Regions from separate parts of the Duganella sp. BJB1802 genome, predicted to be linked through region 2. Evidence: predicted binding sites of a transcription regulator. Region 2 holds the regulator's gene; each other region holds the start of a gene.

Evidence for each region. Region 2 encodes sigma-54, which starts transcription at its own class of promoters, with help from an activator protein. Its sites were predicted from a motif close to TGGCANGNAANCTGCTTT; they were not measured.
Region 1: the regulator sigma-54 is predicted to act here: its motif matches at 1,335-1,352, upstream of prpB (methylisocitrate lyase).
Region 3: the regulator sigma-54 is predicted to act here: its motif matches at 3,138-3,155, upstream of HUX88_RS07560 (TorF family putative porin).

Annotation. Positions count from the first base shown of each region.
Region 1 is NZ_JABWEF010000020.1:84,687-92,671, forward strand. It holds gene prpR (propionate catabolism operon regulatory protein PrpR) at 1-1,238, opposite strand, end outside; gene prpB (methylisocitrate lyase) at 1,392-2,279, shown strand; gene prpC (2-methylcitrate synthase) at 2,301-3,446, shown strand; gene acnD (Fe/S-dependent 2-methylisocitrate dehydratase AcnD) at 3,446-6,043, shown strand; gene prpF (2-methylaconitate cis-trans isomerase PrpF) at 6,046-7,236, shown strand; gene HUX88_RS26200 (propionate--CoA ligase) at 7,262-7,985, shown strand, end outside.
Region 2 is NZ_JABWEF010000009.1:577-8,561, reverse strand. It holds gene HUX88_RS15430 (diguanylate cyclase) at 1-54, shown strand, start outside; gene HUX88_RS15425 (monovalent cation:proton antiporter family protein) at 67-2,049, opposite strand; gene HUX88_RS15420 (SIS domain-containing protein) at 2,177-3,175, shown strand; gene HUX88_RS15415 (HAD family hydrolase) at 3,175-3,705, shown strand; gene lptC (LPS export ABC transporter periplasmic protein LptC) at 3,718-4,311, shown strand; gene lptA (lipopolysaccharide transport periplasmic protein LptA) at 4,340-4,939, shown strand; gene lptB (LPS export ABC transporter ATP-binding protein) at 4,942-5,694, shown strand; gene HUX88_RS15395 (RNA polymerase factor sigma-54) at 5,700-7,178, shown strand; gene hpf (ribosome hibernation-promoting factor, HPF/YfiA family) at 7,256-7,615, shown strand; partial or broken gene HUX88_RS15385 (3-hydroxyisobutyryl-CoA hydrolase) at 7,707-7,985, shown strand, end outside.
Region 3 is NZ_JABWEF010000003.1:454,943-462,927, forward strand. It holds gene gshA (glutamate--cysteine ligase) at 1-176, opposite strand, end outside; gene HUX88_RS07550 (ammonium transporter) at 357-1,922, opposite strand; gene HUX88_RS07555 (P-II family nitrogen regulator) at 1,934-2,272, opposite strand; gene HUX88_RS07560 (TorF family putative porin) at 2,284-3,048, opposite strand; gene HUX88_RS07565 (accessory factor UbiK family protein) at 3,328-3,567, shown strand; gene HUX88_RS07570 (porin) at 3,633-4,667, opposite strand; gene HUX88_RS07575 (C4-dicarboxylate transporter DctA) at 4,711-6,033, opposite strand; gene HUX88_RS07580 (M20/M25/M40 family metallo-hydrolase) at 6,098-7,348, opposite strand; gene HUX88_RS07585 (allantoate amidohydrolase) at 7,345-7,985, opposite strand, start outside.

The DNA of each region.
Region 1 (7,985 bases), on a different contig from region 2:
TCGGCCAGCGTCATCACGTCCTCCAGCCGCGCGCGCAGCGGTGGAATGGTCAGGCGCAGCACCGCCAGCCGGTAGAACAGGTCGGCGCGGAAGCGGCCTTCGCGCACGCGCTGTTCCAGGTCGCAGTGGGTGGCGCTGATGATGCGTACGTTGACGGCGATAGGCCGCGTGCCGCCCACGCGCACCACTTCCCGTTCCTCCAGCACGCGCAGCAAACGGGTTTGCAGCGTCAGCGGCATTTCGCCTATCTCGTCGAGGAACAGCGTGCCGCGATTGGCCGCCTCGAACAGGCCAGCGTGGCCACCGCGCCGCGCGCCGGTGAAGGCGCCTTCCTCGTGGCCGAACAGTTCCGACTCCAGCAGCGATTCCGCGATGGCGCCGCAATTGACGGCGACGAAGGGTCGGTTTTGGCCCAGCGTGCGCGGGCTCTCGCGGTGGATGGCCTGCGCCACCAGCTCCTTGCCGCAGCCGGTTTCCGCCTGTATCAGCACCGTGGCCGGGGACTTCGCATACAGCACCACCGACTGGCGCAGCGCCTCCATCGCGGCGGAGTCGCCACGCAGGTCGTTGATGCCATGCTTGGCGCGCAGCGTGTCCGCCACCACCGCGCCGCGCGTGCGGCTACGGTTAGCTTCGAGTTGCGTCAACCGCGCCATTTCCAGCGCGTCGTCGAAGGCGTGGCGAATCGAGGCGGCGGAGTAGACGAATACGCCGGTCAGTCCCGCTTCCTCGGCCAGGTCGGTGATCAGGCCGGCGCCGACGATGGCCTTGATGCCGGCGGCCTTCAGGTCGTTGATCTGCGCGCGCGCGTCCTCCTCGGTGGCGTAGGTGCGCTGCTCGACATCGAAGCCGAAGGTGTTGGCGAATTCGGCCAGCTCCGGCAAGCGGTCCTGATAGGTGACGATGCCGATGCGGTCCGACACACGGCGCGCGCGCGCCAGCGCCTGCATCACATCGAAGCCGCTGAATTTGGCGATCACCACCGGCACCGACAAGCGGCCCTTCAGATACGCGGCGTTGGAGCCGGCGGCGATGACGGCGTCGCAACGCTCGGTGGCCATGCGCTCGCGGATATGGCGCGCCGCCTCGTCGAAGCCCAGGTTGATCGGCTCGATGGTCGCCAGCTCGTCGTATTCCAGCGTGATGTCGCGGAACAGGTCGGCCAGGCGCGACACCGACACCGTCCAGATGACCGGTTTGTCGTTGGCGTCGAAGGGCAGGGGCGTGGAGTGGCGCATGTTTCAATTGTAGTTCATCTGTTTCGATGTTTCAAATTGAAACATAAGTGTAACGCCGCTATTTTGTAAGTCATTGATTTATATGGTGTGCCTATCTGGCACGCCGCTTGCAAAGCATAGACCAACTTCACTGCAACATTGAAAGGTCAGAACATGAGTCAATACTCCGCAGGCGCCGCGTTCCGCAAAGCCGTCCAGGAAGAATCCCCACTGCAGGTGGTCGGCGCGATCAACGCCAACCACGCCCTGCTGGCCAAGCGCGCCGGTTTCAAGGCGATCTACCTTTCCGGTGGCGGCGTCGCGGCGGGTTCGCTCGGACTGCCGGACCTGGGCATCTCCAACCTGGACGACGTGCTGACCGACGTGCGCCGCATCACCGACGTGTGCGACCTGCCGCTGCTGGTCGACGTCGACACCGGCTTCGGCGCCTCCGCCTTCAACGTGGCGCGCACCGTCAAGTCCATGATCAAGTTCGGCGCCGCCGCCATGCACATCGAAGACCAGGTCGGCGCCAAGCGCTGCGGCCACCGTCCGGGCAAGGAGATCGTCACCAAGCAGGAGATGGTCGACCGCATCGCCGCCGCCGTCGATGCGCGCACCGACGAGAACTTCGTCATCATGGCCCGCACCGACGCGCTGGCCGTCGAAGGACTGGACGCCGCCATCGAGCGCGCCGTCGCCTGCGTCGAAGCCGGCGCGGACATGATCTTCCCGGAGGCGATGATCAGCCTCGATATGTACAAAAAATTCGCCGCCGCCGTCAAAGTGCCGGTGCTGGCCAACATCACCGAATTCGGCTCGACGCCGCTGTTCACCGTGGACGAATTGCGCGGCGCCGACGTGGGCCTGGTGCTGTATCCGCTGTCCGCCTTCCGCGCCATGAACAAGGCCGCGGAAAACGTCTACGGCGCGATCCGCCGCGACGGCACCCAGCAGAACGTGGTCGACACCATGCAAACCCGCGCCGAACTGTATGAACGCATCAACTACCACAGCTTCGAGCAGAAGCTGGATGCACTGTTCGCCGCACAGAAAAAATAATCGATTCGAGGAGACCCTGAAATGACCGAAGCTACCTTCAAGCCAAAAAAATCCGTCGCCCTGTCCGGCGTCACCGCAGGTAACACCGCACTGTGCTCCGTCGGCAAAACCGGCAATGACCTGCACTACCGCGGCTACGACATCCTCGACGTCGCCAACACCTGCGAGTTCGAAGAAATCGCCTACCTGCTGGTCCACGGCAAACTGCCGACCAGAGCCGAACTGAAAGGCTACAAAGCCAAACTGCGTTCGCTGCGCGGCCTGCCGGCATCGCTGAAAGCCGCACTGGAAGCACTGCCCGCATCGGCGCACCCGATGGACGTGATGCGTACCGGCGTCTCGGTACTCGGCTGCACGCTGCCGGAAAAGGATGACCACAACGTGCCGGGCGCGCGCGACATCGCCGACCGCCTGATGGCTTCCTTCGGCTCGATGCTGCTGTACTGGTACCACTTCAGCCACAACGGCAAGCGCATCGACGTGGAAACCGACGACGACTCCATCGGCGGCCACTTCCTGCACCTGCTGCACGGCGAGAAGCCATCCGACAGCTGGGTGCAGGCGATGCACACCTCGCTGATCCTGTACGCGGAACACGAGTTCAACGCCTCCACCTTCACCAGCCGCGTCATCGCCGGCACGGGTTCGGACATCCACTCCGCCATCACCGGCGCGATCGGCGCGCTGCGCGGCCCCAAACACGGCGGCGCCAACGAATTCGCCTTCGAGATCCAGAAGCGCTACGAAAACGCCGACGAAGCCGAAGCGGACATCCGCAACCGCGTCGCCAACAAGGAAGTGGTGATCGGCTTCGGCCATCCGGTGTACACCATCTCCGACCCGCGCAACGTCGTCATCAAGGAAGTGGCGCGCAATCTGTCGCAGGAAGCCGGCTCGATGAAGATGTTCGACATCGCCGAGCGCCTGGAAACCGTCATGTGGGACATCAAGAAGATGTTCCCGAACCTGGACTGGTTCTCGGCCGTGTCCTACCACATGATGGGTGTGCCGACCGCGATGTTCACGCCGCTGTTCGTCATCTCGCGCACGTCCGGCTGGGCCGCGCACATCATCGAACAGCGCATCGACAACAAGATCATTCGTCCAAGCGCGAACTACGTCGGTCCTGAAGACCTGAAATTCGTGCCGATCAAGGACCGCAAATAATGAACACCCAATTCCGCAAATCCCTGCCGGGTACTAAGCTCGATTACTTCGACGCGCGCGCCGCGGTCGACGCGATCCAGCCGGGCGCCTGGGCCAAGCTGCCATACACCTCGCGTGTGCTGGCCGAGAACCTGGTGCGCCGCTGCGATCCTGCGACGCTCAATGCCTCGCTGTCGCAACTGATCGAGCGTAAACGCGACCTGGACTTCCCATGGTTCCCCGCGCGCGTGGTCTGCCACGACATCCTCGGCCAGACCGCATTGGTCGACCTGGCCGGCCTGCGCGACGCCATCGCGCTGCAAGGCGGCGATCCCGCGCTGGTCAATCCTGTGGTGCCGACCCAGTTGGTGGTCGACCACTCGCTGGCCGTCGAATGCGGCGGCTTCGATCCCGACGCCGTCGACAAGAACCGCGCCATCGAGGACCGCCGCAACGAGGACCGCTTCGATTTCATCAACTGGACCAAGAAGGCGTTCAAGAACGTCGACGTGATCCCGCCGGGTAACGGCATCCTGCACCAGATCAATCTGGAACGCATGTCGCCGGTCATTCAGGCCGTGGACGGCGTGGCCTTCCCGGATACGCTGGTCGGCACCGATTCGCACACGCCGATGGTCGATGCGCTGGGCGTGATCGCCATCGGCGTCGGCGGCCTGGAAGCGGAGAGCGTGATGCTGGGCCGCGCATCGTGGATGCGGCTGCCGGACATCATCGGCGTTGAACTGACGGGCAAGCCGCAGGCCGGCATCACCGCCACCGACACCGTGCTGGCGCTGACCGAGTTCCTGCGCAAACAGAAGGTCGTCTCGTCCTACCTGGAGTTCTTCGGCGAGGGCGCATCGCACCTGACGCTGGGCGACCGCGCGACCATCTCCAACATGGCGCCGGAATACGGCTCCACCGCCGCGATGTTCTACATCGACGAGCAGACCATCAAGTACCTCAAGCTGACCGGCCGCGATGATGAACTGGTCAAGCTGGTGGAGACCTACGCCAAAGAGACCGGGCTGTGGGGCGAAGCCCTGAAGACCGCCGAGTACGAGCGCGTGCTGAAGTTCGACCTGTCGTCGGTGGTGCGTACCATCGCCGGTCCGTCGAATCCGCACAACCGCGTGCCGACCTCCGAGCTGGCCGCGCGCGGCATCAGCGGCGTGGTGGAGAACGAGCCTGGCCTGATGCCTGACGGCGCCGTCATCATCGCCGCCATCACCAGCTGCACCAACACCAACAACCCGCGCAACATGATCGCCGCCGGCCTGCTGGCCCGCAACGCCAACGCGCGCGGCCTGACCCGCAAGCCATGGGTGAAAAGCTCGCTGGCGCCCGGCTCCAAGACCGTGACGTTGTACCTGGAGGAAGCGGGCCTGATGCCCGAGCTGGAGCAGCTGGGCTTCGGCGTGGTCGCATACGCCTGCACCACCTGCAACGGCATGTCCGGCGCGCTCGATCCGGTGATCCAGAAGGAAGTGATCGACCGCGACCTGTACGCCACCGCTGTATTGTCGGGTAACCGCAACTTCGACGGCCGCATCCACCCATACGCCAAGCAGGCCTTCCTGGCTTCGCCGCCGCTGGTGGTGGCCTACGCCATCGCCGGCACGATCCGCTTCGATATCGAAAAGGATGTCCTCGGCCTCGACGCCAACGGCCAGCCGGTCACGCTGAAGGACATCTGGCCGACCGACGAAGAAATCGACGCGCTGGTCGCGTCCAGCGTCAAGCCGGCGCAGTACAACAAGGTCTACATCCCGATGTTCGCCAAGCAGGAAGACGACGGCGTGAAAGTGAAGCCGCTGTACGACTGGCGTCCGCAGACCACCTACATCCGCCGTCCGCCGTACTGGGAGGGCGCGCTGGCCGGTGCTCGTCCGCTGAAGGGCATGCTGCCGCTGGCGGTCCTGGGCGACAACATCACCACCGACCACCTGTCGCCGTCGAACGCGATCATGTTGAACAGCGCGGCCGGCGAGTACCTGGCGAAAATGGGCCTGCCGGAAGAGGACTTCAACTCCTACGCCACCCACCGCGGCGACCACCTGACCGCGCAACGCGCCACTTTCGCCAATCCGACGCTGAAGAACGAGATGGTGCGCGACGCCGACGGCAAAGTCAAAGCCGGTTCGCTGGCGCGCGTGGAGCCGGAGGGCAAAGTCACCCGCATGTGGGAAGCCATCGAGACCTACATGGAACGCAAGCAGCCGCTGATCGTGATCGCCGGCGCCGACTACGGCCAAGGCTCGTCGCGCGACTGGGCGGCCAAGGGCGTGCGTCTGGCGGGCGTGGAAGCCATCGTGGCCGAAGGCTTCGAACGCATCCACCGCACCAATCTGGTGGGCATGGGCGTGCTGCCGCTGGAGTTCCAGCCGGGCGTGAACCGCCTGACGCTGGCGCTGGACGGCACCGAAAGCTACGACGTGATCGGCGAGCGCACCCCGCGTTCGACGCTGACGCTGGTGGTCAATCGTCGCAACGGCGAGCGCGTCGAAGTGCCGGTGATCTGCCGCCTCGATACGGCGGAAGAGGTGTCGATCTACGAAGCGGGCGGCGTGTTGCAGCGCTTCGCGCAGGACTTCCTTGAATCCGCGAAGGCTGCATGATCATGGCTCATCAACCGCAAATCAAGATCCCCGCCACGTATATGCGTGGCGGCACCAGCAAGGGCGTGTTCTTCCGGCTGCAGGATCTGCCGGAAGCCGCGCAGCAACCGGGCGCCGCGCGCGACGCCTTGCTGCTGCGCGTGATCGGCAGCCCGGACCCCTACGGCAAACAGATCGACGGCATGGGCGGCGCCACCTCCAGCACCAGCAAGACGGTGATCCTGGCCAAGAGCACCAGGCCTGACCACGACGTCGACTATCTGTTCGGCCAGGTCTCCATCGACAAGGCCTTCGTCGACTGGAGCGGCAACTGCGGCAACCTGTCCGCCGCCGTCGGCGCCTTCGCCATCAGCGGCGGCCTGGTGGACGCTGCCCGCGTTCCGCGCGACGGCATGGCCGTGGTGCGCGTATGGCAGGCCAACATCGGCAAGACCATCATCGCCCACGTACCGATGACCAACGGCGAAGTGCAGGAAACCGGTGACTTTGAACTCGACGGCGTCACCTTCCCGGCGGCCGAAGTGCAGCTGGAATTCATGGACCCGGCGGCGGAAGAGGAGGGCGCTGGCGGCTCGATGTTCCCGACCGGCCAGCTGGTCGACGAGCTGGAAGTGCCTGGCGTCGGCACCATGAAGGCGACCATGATCAACGCCGGCATTCCGACCATCTTCGTCAACGCGGAAGACATCGGCTACCTCGGCACCGAACTGCAGGACGCCATCAACAGCGATCCCAAGGCGCTGGCGCGGTTCGAGCTCATACGCGCGCACGGCGCGCTGCGCATGGGCCTCATCAAGCATATCGACGACGCGGCCACGCGCCAGCACACGCCCAAGGTGGCCTTCGTCGCCAAACCGGCGCCGTACACCTCGTCCAGCGGCAAGCAGGTCGCCGCCACCGACGTGGACCTGCTGGTGCGCGCCATGTCGATGGGTAAGCTGCACCACGCGATGATGGGCACGGCCGCCGTGGCCATCGGCACCGCCGCTGCGATACCGGGCACGCTGGTGAACCTGGCGGCGGGCGGCGGCGCGCGCGAGGCGGTGCGCTTCGGCCATCCGTCCGGCACGTTGCGGGTGGGGGCGCAGGCGACCCAACAAAATGGAGAGTGGAGCGTAACAAAAGCGGTCATGAGCCGCAGCGCCCGCGTGCTGATGGAAGGCTGGGTACGAGTCCCCGGCGATACGTTCTAAGCGACACACACATAACGGAGGAGACATGAATTACGCTGATTTCTATCGGCGCTCTATCGTCACGCCTGAACAATTCTGGCAGGACGAAGCAGCGCTCATCGACTGGAACGCCCCATGCACCAAGGTGCTGGATTATTCCCATCCTCCGTTCGCGAAGTGGTTCGTCGGCGGGCAGACCAACCTGTGTCACAACGCGGTGGACCGATGGTGCGCCACGCAGGGCGACCGCGCCGCGCTGATCGCCATCTCCACCGAAACCAACACGGAGCGCAGCTACTCGTTCAACGAACTGCGCACCGAAGTCGAACGCACCGCCGCGATGATGCAGTCGCTGGGCGTCGGCCGTGGCGACCGGGTGCTGATCTACATGCCGATGATCGCCGAGGCGGCGTTCGCGATGCTAGCCTGCGCCCGCATCGGCGCCATCCACTCGGTGGTGTTCGGCGGCTTTGCCGCCAACAGCCTGGCCAGCCGCATCGACGACGCCAAGCCGGCGCTGATTGTCTCCGCCGACGCGGGTTCGCGCAACGGCAAGGCCATCCCCTACAAGTACCTGCTGGACGAAGCGATCACGCTGTCGGCCGCCAAGCCGGCCAAGGTGCTGCTGGTGAACCGCAACCTGGCGCCGATGGAAGTGGTGGCCGGCCGCGACGAGGACTGGGCCAGCCTGCGCGCCGCCCACATGGACGCGCACGTGCCCGTGACCTGGCTGGAATCGAACGAGCCTTCGTACATCCTCTACACCTCCG
Region 2 (7,985 bases):
GTCAGACTTGACCCCCAGCCAACGGCAGAGTCCGTGTCCGAATGTCAGACTTGACCCCACTGTGTTTTAGCGCAGCAGGCGCTGCTCGGCGCGGTTGACGGCTTCGGCCGTGCCGCGCAAGACCACCACGTCGCCCGCTTCCAGCACCAACTCCGGCGTCACGTCCAGCCTGCCCTTGCCGCGCCGGATGCCGCTCACCTCGGCGCCCGCGCCGGCCATGTCGATCTCGCCCAGCGACTTGCCCACGCCGGCCGCGCTGTCGCTCAGCGTCACCGAATGCAGGCGTTCCATATCCGCCTCCTCGCCGGCGTCGCTGGCGCCGTGGAAGTAGCCGCGCAGCGAGGCGTAGCGTTCCTCGCGCGCCGTCTGCACCCTATGCACCACCCGCCGCAGCGGCACGCCCAGCATCACCAGCGCGTGCGAGGCCAGCATCAGGCTGCCCTCCATCAGCTCCGGCACCACCTCCGCAGCGCCGGCCGCCTTCAAGCGGTCGAGGTCGGTATCGTCGTACGAGCGCACGATCACCGGCAAGGTCGGCGCCAGCTCGTGCACCAGGTGCAGCACCTTCAGCGCCGACGGCGTGCTGGCGTAGGTGATCACCACCGCGCTGGCGCGGTAGATGCCGGCCGCCACCAGGCTTTCGCGCCGCGCGGCGTCGCCGTAGGACACGTTGCGCCCGGCCGTCTGCGCCTCCTGCACCCGCTCCGGATCCAGGTCCAGCGCGTGGTAGTCGATATTTTCCTCGGCCAGCAGGGTCGCCAGGCTCTGCCCGCTGCGGCCGAAGCCGCACACGATCACGTGCTTGTTGGTGGACATGGTGCGGCTGGCGATCTTGGTCAGCGCCAGCGATTGCATCATCCATTCGTTGCTGGAGACCTTCATCACGATCTGGTCCGACTTGGCGATGATGAACGGCGCCACCAGCATCGACAGCACCATCGACGCCAGCACCACCTGGATGATGAGCGGGTCCATCAGATGGCTGCCGCCGGCCAGGTTCAGCAGCACGAAGCCGAACTCGCCGGCCTGCGCCAGCGCCAGGCCGGTACGCATCGACACGCCGTCCGAGGCGCCGAACAACTTGGCCAGCCCGGCGATCAGCGCGAACTTGAGCAGCACCGGCCCCGCCAGCAGCACCAGCACCAGCCACCAGTGCGTCATCACCAGCCGCACGTTGAGCAGCATGCCGATGGTGATGAAGAACAGTCCCAGCAGCACGTCGCGGAAGGGCTTGATGTCCTCCTCCACCTGGTGCTTGTACTCGGTCTCGGAGATCAGCATGCCGGCCACGAAGGCGCCCAGCGCGAGCGACAGGCCGGCGCGCTCGGTGATCCAGGCCGCGCCCAGCGTGATCAGCAGCAGGTTGAGCATGAACAGTTCCTGCGAGCGCCGCTTGACCACCACCGTGAACCAGCCGCGCACCAGCTTCTGGCCGAAGAACAGCAACAGCGCCAGCACGATCACGGCCTTGACGCCGGCCCAGGCCAGCGTCTCGGCCAGCGCGTCCGGCCGCTGGCCCAGCGACGGGATCAGGATCAGCAGCGGCACCACGGCCAGATCCTGGAACAGCAGGATGCCGATGATCTTGCGGCCGTGCGCGCTTTCCAGCTCCAGCCGCTCGGTCAGCATCTTGGAGACGATGGCGGTGGACGACATGGCCAGCGCGCCGCCCAGCGCGAACGAGGCCTGCCAGCCGATGTGGATGGCCGGCGGCAGCTGGGTGGCGATGGCCCAGCCGAACACCATGGTGGCGGCGATGGTCAGCACCACCTGCGCCATGCCCAGCCCGAACACGATGCGGCGCATGGCCATGAGTTTGGGCAGGGAGAATTCCAGCCCGATGGAGAACATCAGGAACACCACGCCGAACTCGGCCAGCGAGTGGAAGGCCTCGCTCGACTCGGCCAGGCCCAGCGCGTGGGGGCCGATCAGGATGCCGACCGCCAGGTAGCCCAGCATCGGCGGCAGTTGCAGCATGCGGAAGGCGACCACGCCCAGCACCGCGCTGCCCAGCAACAACAAGGTCAATTCCAAAGGTGTAAACGTCATATCAACCTGGCCAGAAAATATTATTTCGTTGTTTGTGGGCTGTAGGGGCCCTTATGTTGTTACTGGCAAGTTTTTTGCTTTCTCAATTCGGCTATACTTGGGCATGAGTGTAACCCATGAAAAAACAATGCTGAAAGCTTTTGACGCAAATATGGCCGCGCATGCGTTGCGCCTTGCCCGCGACACCCTGCAGAACGAGGCCGAGGCCATCGCCGCCCTGAACGCCCGCCTGGACGCCGACGACAGCGTGGTGCAGGCCATCGAACTGTTGCTGAACTGCAAGGGCCGCGTGGTCGTGTCCGGCATCGGCAAGTCCGGCCACATCGGCCGCAAGATCGCCGCCACGCTGGCCTCGACCGGCACGCCGGCGCTGTTCGTGCATCCGGCCGAAGCCGCCCACGGCGACCTCGGCATGGTCACCGCCGACGACGCCTTCATCGCCATTTCCTACTCCGGCGAGAGCGCCGAGCTGATGACCATCCTGCCGGTGGTCAAGCGCATGGGCAGCAAGGTCATCGCCATGACCGGCAAGCCCGGCTCCAGCCTGGCCGGCATCGCCGACGTCCACCTGAACGTGGCCGTGGCCAAGGAAGCCTGCCCGATGAACCTGGCGCCGACCACCTCCACCACCGTCACGCTGGCGCTGGGCGACGCCATCGCCGTCGCGCTGCTGGACCTGCGCGGCTTCAAGGAGGAGGACTTCGCCCGCTCGCATCCGGGCGGCGCGCTGGGCCGCCGCCTGCTGACCCATGTGCGCGACGTCATGCGCAGCGGCGACGCCGTGCCCAAGGTCACCGCCGACGTCAAGCTGACCGACGCGCTGCTGGAGATCACGCAGAAGGGCATGGGCATGACCGCCGTGGTCGACGCCGACAACAAGCCGATCGGCGTGTTCACCGACGGCGACCTGCGCCGCATGATCGAGAAGGTCCAGGACTTCACCAAGGTCGTGATCCGCGACGTCATGCACGCCAACCCGCGCAGCATCTCGCCGGAAAAGCTGGCGGTCGACGCCGTCGCCGTGATGGAGCAGTTCCGCATCAACCAGATGCTGGTGACCGACGCCGACGGCAAGCTGGTCGGCGCATTGCACATCCACGACCTGACCCGCGCCAAGGTGATCTGATGACCGAACCGACCTATGTGGAACGCGCCGCGCGCGTCAAGCTGATGATCTTCGACGTCGACGGCGTGCTGACCGACGGCAGCCTGCACTACGGCGCCGAGGGAGAGGCGCTCAAGACCTTTAATGTGCATGACGGCCTGGGCATCAAGCTGCTGCAGGAGTCCGGCGTGCAGACCGCCATCATCAGCGCGCGCACGTCGCCGCAGGTGATCAAGCGCGCGGCCGACCTCGGCATCGGCTTCCTGCACCAGGGCGGCCACGACAAGCTCACGCCGTTCAAGGCGCTGCTGGAAAAGACCGGCCTCACCGCCGAGCAGGTCGGCTTCATCGGCGACGACGTGGTCGACCTGCCCATCCTCACGCGCGTCGGCTTCGCGGTGGCCGTGCCGAACGGCCGCGCCGAGGTGCTGGAGCGCGCCCACCACACCACGGTCGCCGCCGGCGGCCGCGGCGCCGTGCGCGAAGTGTGCGAACTGCTGCTGCACGCGCAGGGCACGTACGAGCGCGTGATGGCGCAGTTCCTGGTTTGACGAGGACCGAGCATGCATAAGAGAACAGCCCACCGCTGGCAGCTGACCATCGTGATGGTGGTCGGTGTGTTGGTCGCCGTCGGTAGCTTCTGGCTGGTGCAGGTGGTCAACCAGGCCGGCCAGCAGGCGCAGGCCGACCAGCACCGCGACGAGCCGGACTACATCATCGACCGCTTCAGCATGGTCCGCATGAACAAGACCGGCCAGCCGGCCTACATCATCTCCGGCGAGAAGCTGACCCACCGGCCGGTCGGCGACGCCTCCGACATCGACAAGCCGTACGTGCACAGCCTGTCCGGCGACCAGCCGCCGATGAATATGCATGCCGACACCGCCCATGTCGACCAGGGCAATACGCGCGTCAAGCTCAGTGGTAATGTGGACGTGGTGCGCCCGGCCACGCCGAAGGCGCAGGCGCTGCGCATGACGACCTCGACCCTGACGGTGTACCCGGACGAGGAACGGATGGAAACCACGGCGCCGGTGGCGCTGGAAATCGGCAACGCCACCGCCAACGGCGTCGGCATGAAGGCCAACAACGCCACCCGCGAAGTGCAGCTGGGCGGACGCGGGCAGCTGGTGCTGCCGCCGCGCCCCGGCCATTGAAGAACCAACGATGAAGAATGGAATGACGATGAAAAAACTGATGTTTTCGGCCGCCGTGCTGCTGATGGCGGCCTGTGCCGCCCACGCGGAAAAGGCCGACTCCACCAAGCCGACCACGATCCAGTACGACGACCTGCAGATCGACGACGTCAAGCAGGTCAAGACGCTGATCGGCAACGTGATCCTGACGCGCGGCACCTTGCTGCTGAAGTCGCCCAAGGCGGTGATGACCACCGACCCCGAAGGCTACGACTTCGTCGTGCTCACCAGCACGCCCGGCACGCCGGCCACCTTCCGCCAGAAGCGCGACGGCGCCGGCGACCAGTGGGTCGAGGGCGAGGCCGAGCGCATCGAATACAGCAACAAGACCGACCTGGTCAAGCTGTTCTCCAAGGCCAAGGTGCGTCGCCTCGAAGCGGGCCGCCTCAGCGACGAGGTCAACGGCGAGTTCATCTCCTACGACAGCCGCAAGGAACAGTTCGCCGTGAAGAACACCGTCACCGGCGAGAGCAAGCCGGGCGCCGGCCGCGGCACCATGGTGATCCAGCCGACCATCCGCCCGGCCGCGCCGGCCACCGCGCCAGCAACCACGCCGGCCGCGTCGACGCCGCCGGCCACGGAGAAGTGAGCATGGAACCATCCTGCGGTAGCACCCTGATCGTACGCGGCCTGCAAAAGACCTACGGCAAGCGCCAGGTCGTGCATGACGTCTCCCTGCAGGTCGAATGCGGCGAAGTGGTGGGCCTGCTCGGCCCCAACGGCGCCGGCAAGACCACCTCGTTCTACATGATCGTCGGCCTGGTGCCGTCGGACGCCGGCAGCATCGACATCAGCGGCACCGACATCTCCTCGCTGCCCATCCACCGCCGCGCCTCGCTCGGCTTGTCCTACCTGCCGCAGGAAGCGTCGGTGTTCCGCAAGCTGACGGTGGAAGAAAATATCCGCGCCGTCCTCGAAATTCAGAAAGTGGACGGCAAGCCTTTATCCAAGGCTGCCATTGATGAACGGCTCAATACCCTGCTGGCCGATTTGCAGATCGAAAAGCTGCGCGAGAACCAGGCGCTGTCGCTCTCGGGCGGCGAGCGCCGCCGCGTGGAGATCGCGCGCGCACTGGCGACCAACCCGCGCTTCGTGCTGCTCGACGAACCATTCGCCGGGGTCGACCCGATCGCCGTCATTGAGATCCAGCGCATCGTGCGCTTCCTCAAGGAACGCGGCATCGGCGTCCTCATTACCGATCACAATGTGCGCGAGACGCTGGGCATCTGCGACCGCGCATATATCATCAACCAGGGCACGGTATTGGCTTCAGGCCGGCCAGACGACATCATCGCCAACGAATCGGTGCGTCGCGTGTATCTGGGTGAACACTTCCGTATGTAAAACCCATGAAACAGTCTTTGCAACTGCGCACGTCGCAGCACCTCGCGCTGACGCCTCAGCTGCAGCAGTCGATCCGGCTGCTGCAACTGTCGACGCTGGAGCTGCATCAGGAACTGGAACAGCTGCTGACCGATAATCCGCTGCTGGAGCGCCTCGACGACCCGCTGGACCGCTCGCTGCGGCTGCTGTCGGACGGCGCCATCAGCCAACAAGCCCCGGTCGGCGACGCGCCGCCCGAAGGCCCGCCCAACGCCCAGGAAGCGCCTGCCGCCGACGCCGACAACTACGACGGCCCGGCCGCCGACACCGAGAGCACCAGCAGCGACGCCGACGTCGACTGGAGCGACGCCGGCCGCAGCAAGGCGCCCGACGACGAGGATTCGCGCCCGCAGCTCGAGGCCAGCCACTGCACGCTGCGCGAGCACCTGATGGAGCAGATGCGCGTGACGGTGCTGGAGATGCGCGACCGCGCGCTGGTCGAGCTGATCATCGACGCGCTGGACGAGAACGGCTACCTCGAGGAATCGCTGGACGAGATCCACGCCCGCCTGCCGGAGGAGCTGGAGGTGGACATCGACGAGCTGCGCACCGCCTTGTCGCTGCTGCAAAGCTTCGACCCGATGGGCGTGGGCGCGCGCAACGCGTCCGAATGTTTGGCGCTGCAGATCAAGCGCCTGCCGGGCATACCGATGGTGACGCGGCGCATGGCGCTGGCCATCGTGGAAAATCATCTGACCTGGTTCGCCCAGCGCGACTTCAACAAATTGAAGAAGGCGCTGGTGTGCGACGACGAGGATTTGCGCGAAGCACAAACCGTCATCCGCCAGTGCAATCCACATCCGGGCTCGGCGTTCGCGTCGGACGTGTCGGACTACGTGGTGCCGGACGTGATCGTCAAAAAAGCGCGCAACGGCTGGCAAGTGAGCCTCAACAACGACGTCATGCCGCGCCTGCGCGTGAACGCCATGTACGCCAACCTGCTCAAGCAGGGAAAAGGCGAGGGCGCGATGGGCGCGCAGCTGCAGGAAGCGAAGTGGCTGATCAAGAATATGCGCCAGCGTTTCGACACGATTTTGCGCGTCGCACAAGCGATAGTAGAACGACAAAAGAACTTTTTCTCCCATGGCGCGGTTGCCATGCGCCCCCTTGTGCTTCGCGAAATTGCTGATACACTGGGTCTACACGAGAGCACTATTTCTCGTGTAACAACTCAAAAATATATGCTGACCCCGCATGGCATGTTTGAGTTGAAATATTTCTTTGGTAGCCATGTCGCCACCGAAGCGGGGGGGGAAGCAAGTTCGACGGCGATACGCGCACTCATCGTGCAATTGACAGGAGCAGAAGACCCGAAAAATCCTTTATCCGACAGTAAGATTGCGGACATGCTGGGAGAACAAGGCATGGTGATTGCGCGACGAACTGTTGCCAAATATCGCGAAGCTTTAAAGATCCCGCCAGTCAGTCTCCGCAAGTCTTTGTAGTTACTTGGTTCCTGCGCGCCCGGTGGCAATGGGCCCCGCACTAACCGTAAGAAGCGACATTATCTTTAGGAGTGTGTATGAATCTCACCATCAGTGGACATCATCTCGAAGTGACCTCTGCCATCCGTGAATACGTGCAGAGCAAGCTGGAACGCGTCACCCGCCACTTTGATCAAGTGATTGATATTGCTGTCATCCTGACCGTAGATAACCTTAAAGAGAAAGAGAAACGCCAGAAGGCTGAAATCAACCTGCGCATGTCGGGCAAGACCGTCTACGTGGAAAGCCTGTCGCAGGACCTGTACGCCGCCATCGACACCTTGGTCGACAAGCTGGATCGGCAGGTCATGAAGTACAAAGCCAAGGTCCAAGAGCACGGCCACGATGCGATCAAGCATCTCCCGGATAGCTACGAACCCGCTGCCGCCGCCCTATAACAACGGCCTCGGCACCATCAAACTAAGGGCGCACTGGCGCCCTTTTTTGCGCCCGCATAGAATAGGGTTTTCACCACTATCCTGCGACCTCATGAGCGAATACGTCCACACCAGCGTCAGCAACGGAACCGGCTTCATCACGCTGGACCGGCCCAAGGCCTTGAACTCTTTATCGCTGGCGATGGTGCGCGCGATCACGCAGGCGCTGCTGGCATGGCGCGACGACAGCGCCATCGCCGCAGTCGTCATCCGCAGCAGCAGCGAGAAGGCCTTCTGCGCCGGCGGCGACATCCGCTTCTTTTACGACGCCGGCCGCGCCACGCCGCAGGGCGGCAGCGCGCTGGTGGAGGACTTCTTCACCGAGGAGTAC
Region 3 (7,985 bases), on a different contig from region 2:
TCGACCGGCGCCAGCTTGTAGCCGGCGTTGCGCATGTCGACCGAGCAATAGAACGGCGGCGTGTGTTCCTGCCACTCCAGGCGGAACCAGCGCTCAATGGCCGGCGTCGCGGCCAGGATTTTTTCTTCGAGGTCGAGCAGCGGTCCGGTCAGGGCCGTGGCGAGATGGGGAACCATGATTACTTCCTTAAATGATGCGGGAGGACGACCCTCCAGGCACGCAGAACATCGGATATTACCGTGCAGATAGCCCAAATCGGGGCGAAAACCCTATTTTAAAGGCGGGAAATAAAAAAAGCGCCTACAAAGAGGCGCTTTCGAGGGGCCCGCCGTGGCGGGCCTGTGCAACGTTATCAATCAGGCATGGTAGGCGGACTCGCCATGGCTGGTGATGTCCAGGCCTTCGCGTTCCTCTTCTTCCGGCACGCGCAGGCCGATGACGATGTCGACCAGCTTGTAGGCGATCAGCGATACGACAGCCGACCACAGGATGGTGGTGCCGATGGCGGTCGCCTGGATGGTGACCTGGCTGACGATCGAGTATGGATCGGCCGACATCTTGTTGGTGACGTAGTCGAAGATGCCCTGGCCGCCCAGCGATGGCGAAGCGAACACGCCGGTCAGCAGCGCACCCAGGATACCGCCGACGCCGTGCACGCCGAACACGTCCAGCGAGTCGTCAGCGCCCAGCAGGCGTTTCAAACCGTTCACGCCCCACAGGCAGATGACACCGGCCAGCAGGCCCATGATCAGCGAGCCCATGGGACCGACGTAACCGCAGGCCGGGGTGATGGCCACCAGGCCGGCAACGGCGCCCGAAGCGGCACCCAGCATCGAAGGCTTGCCCTTGACGATCCACTCGCCCAGCAGCCACGACATGGTGGCGGCGGCGGTGGCCAGCAGCGTGTTGACGAAGGCCAGCGCGGCGACGTCGCCCGCTTCCAGTGCCGAACCGGCGTTGAAACCGAACCAGCCCACCCACAGCAGCGAAGCGCCGATCATGGTCATGGTCAGCGAGTGCGGCGCCATGGATTCGCGGCCGTAGCCGACGCGTTTGCCCATCATGTAGGCGCCCACCAGGCCGGCGACTGCGGCGTTGATGTGCACCACGGTGCCGCCGGCGAAGTCCAGCGCGCCTTTTTGCCACAGGAAGCCGGCCTTGGCGGTTTCGGTCGCCAGCGTTGCCGCATCCTTGATCGCGTCAGGGCCGGTCCAGAACCAGACCATGTGGGCGACCGGCAGGTAGGCGAAGGTGAACCACAGCACGACGAAAGCCAGCACGGCGGTGAACTTGGCGCGTTCGGCGAAGGAGCCGACGATCAGGCCGCAGGTGATGGCGGCGAAGGTCGCCTGGAACACCACGTACACGAACTCGGGAATGACGACGCCTTTGCTGAAGGTGGCGGCGGTCGAGAACGTGGCCTTGGCCGGATCCCAGATGCCGTTCAGGAACAGACGGTCGAATTTACCGATGAAGGAATTGCCTTCGGTGAAGGCCAGCGAGTAGCCGTACACGCACCACAGCACGATGATCAGCGCGAAGATGGTGAACACCTGCAGCAGGATGGACAGCATGTTCTTGGAACGGACCAGGCCGCCGTAGAACAGCGCCAGGCCGGGAATCGACATCATGATGACCAGGATGGTCGACACCATCATCCAGGCGGTGTCGCCCTTGTTCGGGACAGGTGCGGGTGCTGCGGCAGGCGCTGCGGCGGCAGCGGGAGCCGCAGCTGGGGCAGCGGCGGCCGGCGCCGCTTCAGGCGCAGGTGCTGCCGGTGCGGACGCAGCCGGTGCGGCGGCCGCAGGGGCCGAGGCGACCGGCGCCGAAGCCGCCGGCTTGGCGTCCTCGGCGAGCACCGGCGCGGACAGCGCGAACAGGACGGCAACCCCAGCCAGCAACGTTGTTATAGTTTTTTTCATCAATCTTCCCCTTAAAGAGCTTCGTTGCCGGTTTCGCCGGTACGAATACGTATGACTTGTTCCAGGTTGTACACGAAGATCTTGCCGTCGCCGATCTTGCCGGTGCGGGCAGCGCCTTCGATGGCTTCGATCGCCTGTTCAACGACGGCGTCGTCCACCGCCGCTTCGATCTTGGTCTTGGGCAGGAAGTCCACCACGTATTCCGCACCGCGGTACAGCTCGGTGTGGCCTTTCTGGCGACCGAAGCCCTTGACCTCGGTCACGGTGATGCCTTGCACGTTGATCGCCGAGAGGGCCTCGCGGACCTCATCGAGCTTGAACGGCTTGATAATGGCGGTAATCAGTTTCATACAGGCCTCGCTTAGAAGGTTTTGGAAATGGTCAGGACAGCCCCGGTTTTGGCCAGGTTCTTCCCGTCCGGTCCGACGTAGGCTTTCGTGTCGGCATAGACCGCCGCCAATGCCACCGTCACTACGCCGAAATCTTTGGTCACGCCCAGCTTGTAGTCGGTATAGCTGGAGGCGCCGTTGTGTTTTACGTTCTGGTGGCCGGCGTGCGCGTTCAGCACATAGCCGTCGGTCAGCTCGAAGTTGCCGGAGGCGTCGAGGTAGCCGCTGTTCTTGCTGTCGGAGAAGCCGAACAGGTTGGTGGTCGACTGCGAGTATTTCAGCGTGACGGGACCGTAGCCGATCTGGCCGTACAATTCGAAGGTGTTGGCGTTCGGGTGCAGGCCGTTGGACGGATAGTAGTAGTACAGGCCGCCGACGTCGTAGCTGACGTCCTTGACGATCTCGCCGCGCTTGCCGGCGTACAGATCCCATTCGACATTGCCATCGCCGCCCGCATCCTTGGTCCATTTGATGGTGGACAGCCAGGTGCCGGCGTAGAAGCCGGTCGGATTGTGCGTGTAGTCCGCGCCGCCCTGCAGTGCAGGTTTCAGGCGGCTCTGCGATACGCCGCGGTAGCGGTAGTCGCTGACAACGGCAGCGTTGAAGCTGACTTCGTTGTCTGGTTTCGCTTCCGGCGCGGGTGTCGCGTCTTCGGCGCGCGCCAGGCTGGCGCTCATGGAGGCGAATGCTAATGTCAACGCTGCAATCAGGGTGAAGTTCTTGCTCAAGCTTTTCATAGTTGTTTTCCTTGTGTAGTTGAACTCAATTAGCAGTTGCGGTTTAAAATCCTTCTGTGAAGCGAAGCGATAAAGCGTTCATGGCTTCTTTAGCAGAATGCGTGCCAGCTAATCTTGTCGAGGTGATAGCAGCCGTAACGACATCGGCAACGGGACCGCATTTGAAAGAAATGTGAGAATGGGGTGGGTGCGGCGGTGATTTTTCCGAATTTCGCACCACAATAAGGCCGAGGCGCACTGCAATGGTGCAGTGCCAGGCCGGTTAGATCAAGGAATATTATGGATATGAACACTTTTTTCAATGACTTGCAAAGCAAGATCAATCAGGCCATCGAAAACTCACCAGCAAAGGACATCGAGAAGAACGTCAAATCGATGATGACCCAGGGCTTCGCCAAGCTGGACCTGGTGACGCGCGAGGAATTTGATGTGCAGGCGCAAGTGCTGGCCAAGACCCGCGCCAAGCTGGAAGCGCTGGAAGCGCGCCTGGCGGAACTGGAAGCCAAGGCCGGCCAGTAAGCGGGGATGTAGTACATGCCTGCGCCCGCCCATCCGGGCCGGCGCAGGCGCGGCGGCGGGCTGCCTCAGAACTTGTGGTGGATGCCCACGCCGTAGAAATTGACCGACGTCGCCGCCTTGCGGTTGGAGGCGTCTGCGTACAGGAAGGTGCGCTTCGACAGTCCGTATTCGTAGCCCAGTCCTATCTGCTTGGTCGGCACGGCGCCATCCGGCGTCTTGCGGCCATAGCCCGCCAACAGGGTCCCCGGACCGATATCCAGGTTGGCGCCGACCACCCACGCCTTGGTGACCGAATTCACGGCCACCGTATGCTCCTGATCCTGGCTTTGGTACGAAGCCACCAGTTTCAGGTCCGGCCGCGCCTGCACCGAGCCGGCCACCGACCACAGTTTTGTTTCAGCCGCGTTGCGTTCGGCCGCCAGCATCGCCGCGAAGATGCCGGCGCGGTAGGTGGCCGAAACCGAGTACGGATTGCTGGTCAGCGCGGCGTTGGCCGCGTACTGCGGCGCCGCCTGCGTGCCGCGGCCGATCAGCACCGGATTGCCGTTGGCCTCGCGCGTCGCGACGGTGACGTTGAGCTGCAGGCCGGCGATCTCCGGCGAGTTGTAGAACACCGCATTGGAAAACCGGTTGGCCGACGAGCCGGCCGGATCGAGCGGCTGGCTGGTGTAACCGGCCACCATCAGGTCGGTGATGAAGCCCGCAGTGCTGGGCGTGCCGCGAAACGGTTCGAACGCCACGTTCGAGTCCTGCAGCGCCGTCAGGCCGCGCCCGATGCGCAGCGTGCCGAAGCCGCCCTGCAGCCCCACCCTGCTCTGGCCCTGGAACAATGGACGGCTCGTACCTTCGATGGTGCCGACGTCCGGGTCGTAGCGTATCTCCAGCTGAAACAGCGCCTTCAAGCCATCGCCCAGGTCCTCGACACCCTTGAAACCCAGCCGGTTGTTATCGCGGCGGCCTTCGCTGAGCGTGGAGCCGGTCTTCTTGAACACGCCAAGGTCGATGTTGCCATACACCGTGACGGCCGACTGGGCCTGCGCCACGCCGGCGGTGGCTGCCAGGACGGCCAGCGCGGTAAACGATTTATACGATTTGTTCATAGATCCCTTTTCTTTTTCTGGAGGTGGTGGTGCGGTGGATGAATCAGCCCGGCTGTCCCGCCGCCGCGTCGAGCTTGAGCTGCTCGGCGTCGTAGCGTTCGATGGCGGCGCGGTTGTCGTTCAGGACCGCGTGGGCGCGCTCGCGGTCGATGTCCTTCTCCCAGGCGGCCACCACCACGGTGGCCACGCAGTTGCCCAGCAGGTTGCCGGCGGCGCGGGCGATGCCCATGAACCAGTCCACCGACAGCACCAGCACCAGGCCGACCACGGGAATCGCCGGGATGGCCGTCAGCGTGGCCGCCAGGATCACGATCGCCGAGCCGGGCACGCCGTGCGCGCCCTTGGAGGTGATCAGCGCGATGGCCAGGATCGCCAGCAGGTCGCTGCCCGCCAGCGGCGTGTTGGTGGCCTGGGCGATGAACACCGCCGCCAGCGTCAGGTAGATCGAGAAGGCGTCGAGGTTGAAGGAGTAGCCGGTCGGGATGACCAGGCCGACGGTGGCATCCTTGATGCCCAGGTACTTCAGCTTGCGCATCACCTGCGGCAGCACGCTGTCGGACGAGGCGGTGCCCAGCACGATCAGCAGTTCCTCGCGCAGGTAGCCGATCAGCTTGAGGATGTTGAAACCGGCCAGCCGCAGAATCGTGCCGAGGATGCCGAACACCAGGATGGCCACCGCGCCGTAGAACAGCAGCACCAGCATGCCCAGCTGCTTGAGCGAGCCGATGCCGTATTTGCCGACGGTGAAGGCGATCGCGCCGAACACGCCCAGCGGTGCCAGCTTGATGATGAAGGACATGCACTTGAAGAAGGCGGCGGCCAGGCCGTCGATCAGCGTGGCCACCGGCGCCGCCCGTTCGCCGACCAGCGACAGCGCGCAGCCGAACAGCACCGAGAACAGCAGCACCTGCAGCACATCGCCCGAGGTGAACGCGCTCACCGCCGTGGACGGAATCAGCTTCATGAGGAACTCGCTGAAGCCGGTGTTCCTGACCGTGTTGGCGGTGCTGACGTAGTTGCTCATCGCCGAGGCGTCGAGCGTGGCGGCGTCGATGTTCATGCCGGCGCCGGGATGGAACACATATGCCAGCACCAGCCCCAGTGCCAGCGCCACGGTGGTGACGGCCTCGAAATAAATCAGCGCCTTGAGCCCGACCCGGCCCACTTTCTTCAGTTCGCCCGCGCCGTGGATGCCCTGCACCACCACGCAGAACACAATGCACGGTATCAGCATCTTGATCAGCTTGATGAAGCCGTCGCCCAGCGGCTTGAGGCTCTGGGCGAACGCCGGATACATCATGCCCACCACCACACCGATACACATCGCCAGCACGATCTGGCCAAATAGTGATTTGAAAAATCGCATTGCTGTTACCCCTTGTTGACTACGTTGAACTGAAAAGTTTTTGGTACGCCTCCGGGGCGGCCGCTCAGCGCGGCGCGTCGGCTTGCAGGAAATCGAGCAGGGTCATGGCGACCACCTTGGTGGCGCGCCGCAGATCCTCCAGCACCAGATGCTCGTCGCCGCGCTTGGCGTTCGACTCCGGCACCGTGCGCGGGCCGGCGCCGTACAGCACGGCCGGGATGCCCTGCGCGCCGTACAGGCGGGCGTCCGCGTACAGCGGCGTGCCCACCGCCGGAATCGTCTCGCCGAGGACGTGCTGCGCGTTGCGCTGCAGGCTGGCCAGCAACGGCTGCACCGCCGGCAGCGGCCGCAGCGCCTCCGACAACAGCAGCCGCTTGATCTCGATCCGTATGCCCGGCACGCCGTCGACAGCCGCCGCGATCAGCGCGCGCAGCTGCGTCTCGACCTCGGCCGCGTCCTCCTCGGGGATCATGCGGCGGTCCAGTTTCATCACCACCTTGCCGGGCACGACGTTGGTGTTGGTGCCGCCGTCGATGCGCCCCACCAGCATGGTCGGCGAGCCGATGCCCGGCACTTGCGAGCGGATGTCGCGCAACACCGGCAGCTGGGCATAGACGGCGTTGAGGATGCGCGTGGCGGCCTGCAGCGCGTCGTGGCCGGTCTCGGGCATCGCGCCGTGGCCGGATTTGCCGTGCACGGTGACCTCCAGTTGCAGGCAGGCGTTATGGGCGGTGACGATCTGGTAGCTGAAGCCGGCCGCGATGACGAAATCGGGATGGCTGAGCCCCTGCTCCAGCAGCCAGCCGGGACCGAGCAATCCGCCGAACTCCTCGTCGTAGGTGAAGTGCAGCTCCACGCCGCCATGCAGCGCGATGCCGAGCGCCTCCAGCGCGCGCACCGCGAACACATAGGTGGCGAAATCGCTTTTCGAGACGGCGGCGGCGCGGCCGTACAGGCGGCCGTCCTCGATCACCGCGCCGTAGGGTGGACGGGTCCAGCCCTCGCCCGGCGGCACCACGTCGCCGTGGGCGGTGAGCGCCAGCGTCGGCCCCGGCGCGGCGTAGCGGCGACGCACGATCAGGTTGGTGATGGTCTCCATGCCGTAGGCGCGCACCGCCTCCTCCGGCACCGCATGCCGCTCGACCGGCCAGCCCAGTTCATCCAGCATCGCGGCCACCGCGTGCGCGTGCGGGGCGTTGTTGCCGGGCGGGGTGTCGGTCGGGATGCGAACCACGTCTTGCAGGAAGGCCATCTCGGCGTCGAAGTGGTCGTCGATCCAGTTGGCCAGGCGGGCCTGGATGGGAGTGAGTGTCATGCTGTGTGTTCCTTGCGGTCGGAGGATGGCTGGAAGTGTTCGATGAAGTCGCTCACCACGCGGGCGGCCAGCGCGGCGTCGTCGGCGGTCATGGTTTCGAGCGGGTTGTGGGAGATGCCGCCGTTGCCGCAGCGGACGAACAGCATCGCCATGTCGGTGCGGGCGGCCATCACCATGGCGTCGTGGCCGGCGCCGGATGGCAGGCGGCGCACGGGCAGGCCGGCGCGTTGCAACGCCGCCTCCAGTTGCCCGCACAGCGCGGGCGCGCACGGCACGCTGCGCGCCTCGTGCGTCTGGCGCACCTGCGTGGCCACGCCACGGCGCGCGGCGATGCGCTCGATGGCGGTGAGGATGTCCGCCACCGCCGCTTCACGCTGCGCGTCCTGTTCGGCGCGCACGTCGATGGAGAACAGCGCACGGCCCGGCACCACGTTGGCGGCGCCGCCCGGCACGTCGAACTGGCCGACCGTGCCCACCAGTCCCGCGATACCGCCGCAGCGCTGTTCGATCACCAGCGCGATTTCCGCCGCCGCCATCGCGGCGTCGCGGCGCCCGGCCATCGGCACCGTGCCGGCGTGGCCGGCCACACCGGTCACCTCCACCTGCATGCGCGTGGCGCCGGCGATGCCGGTGACCA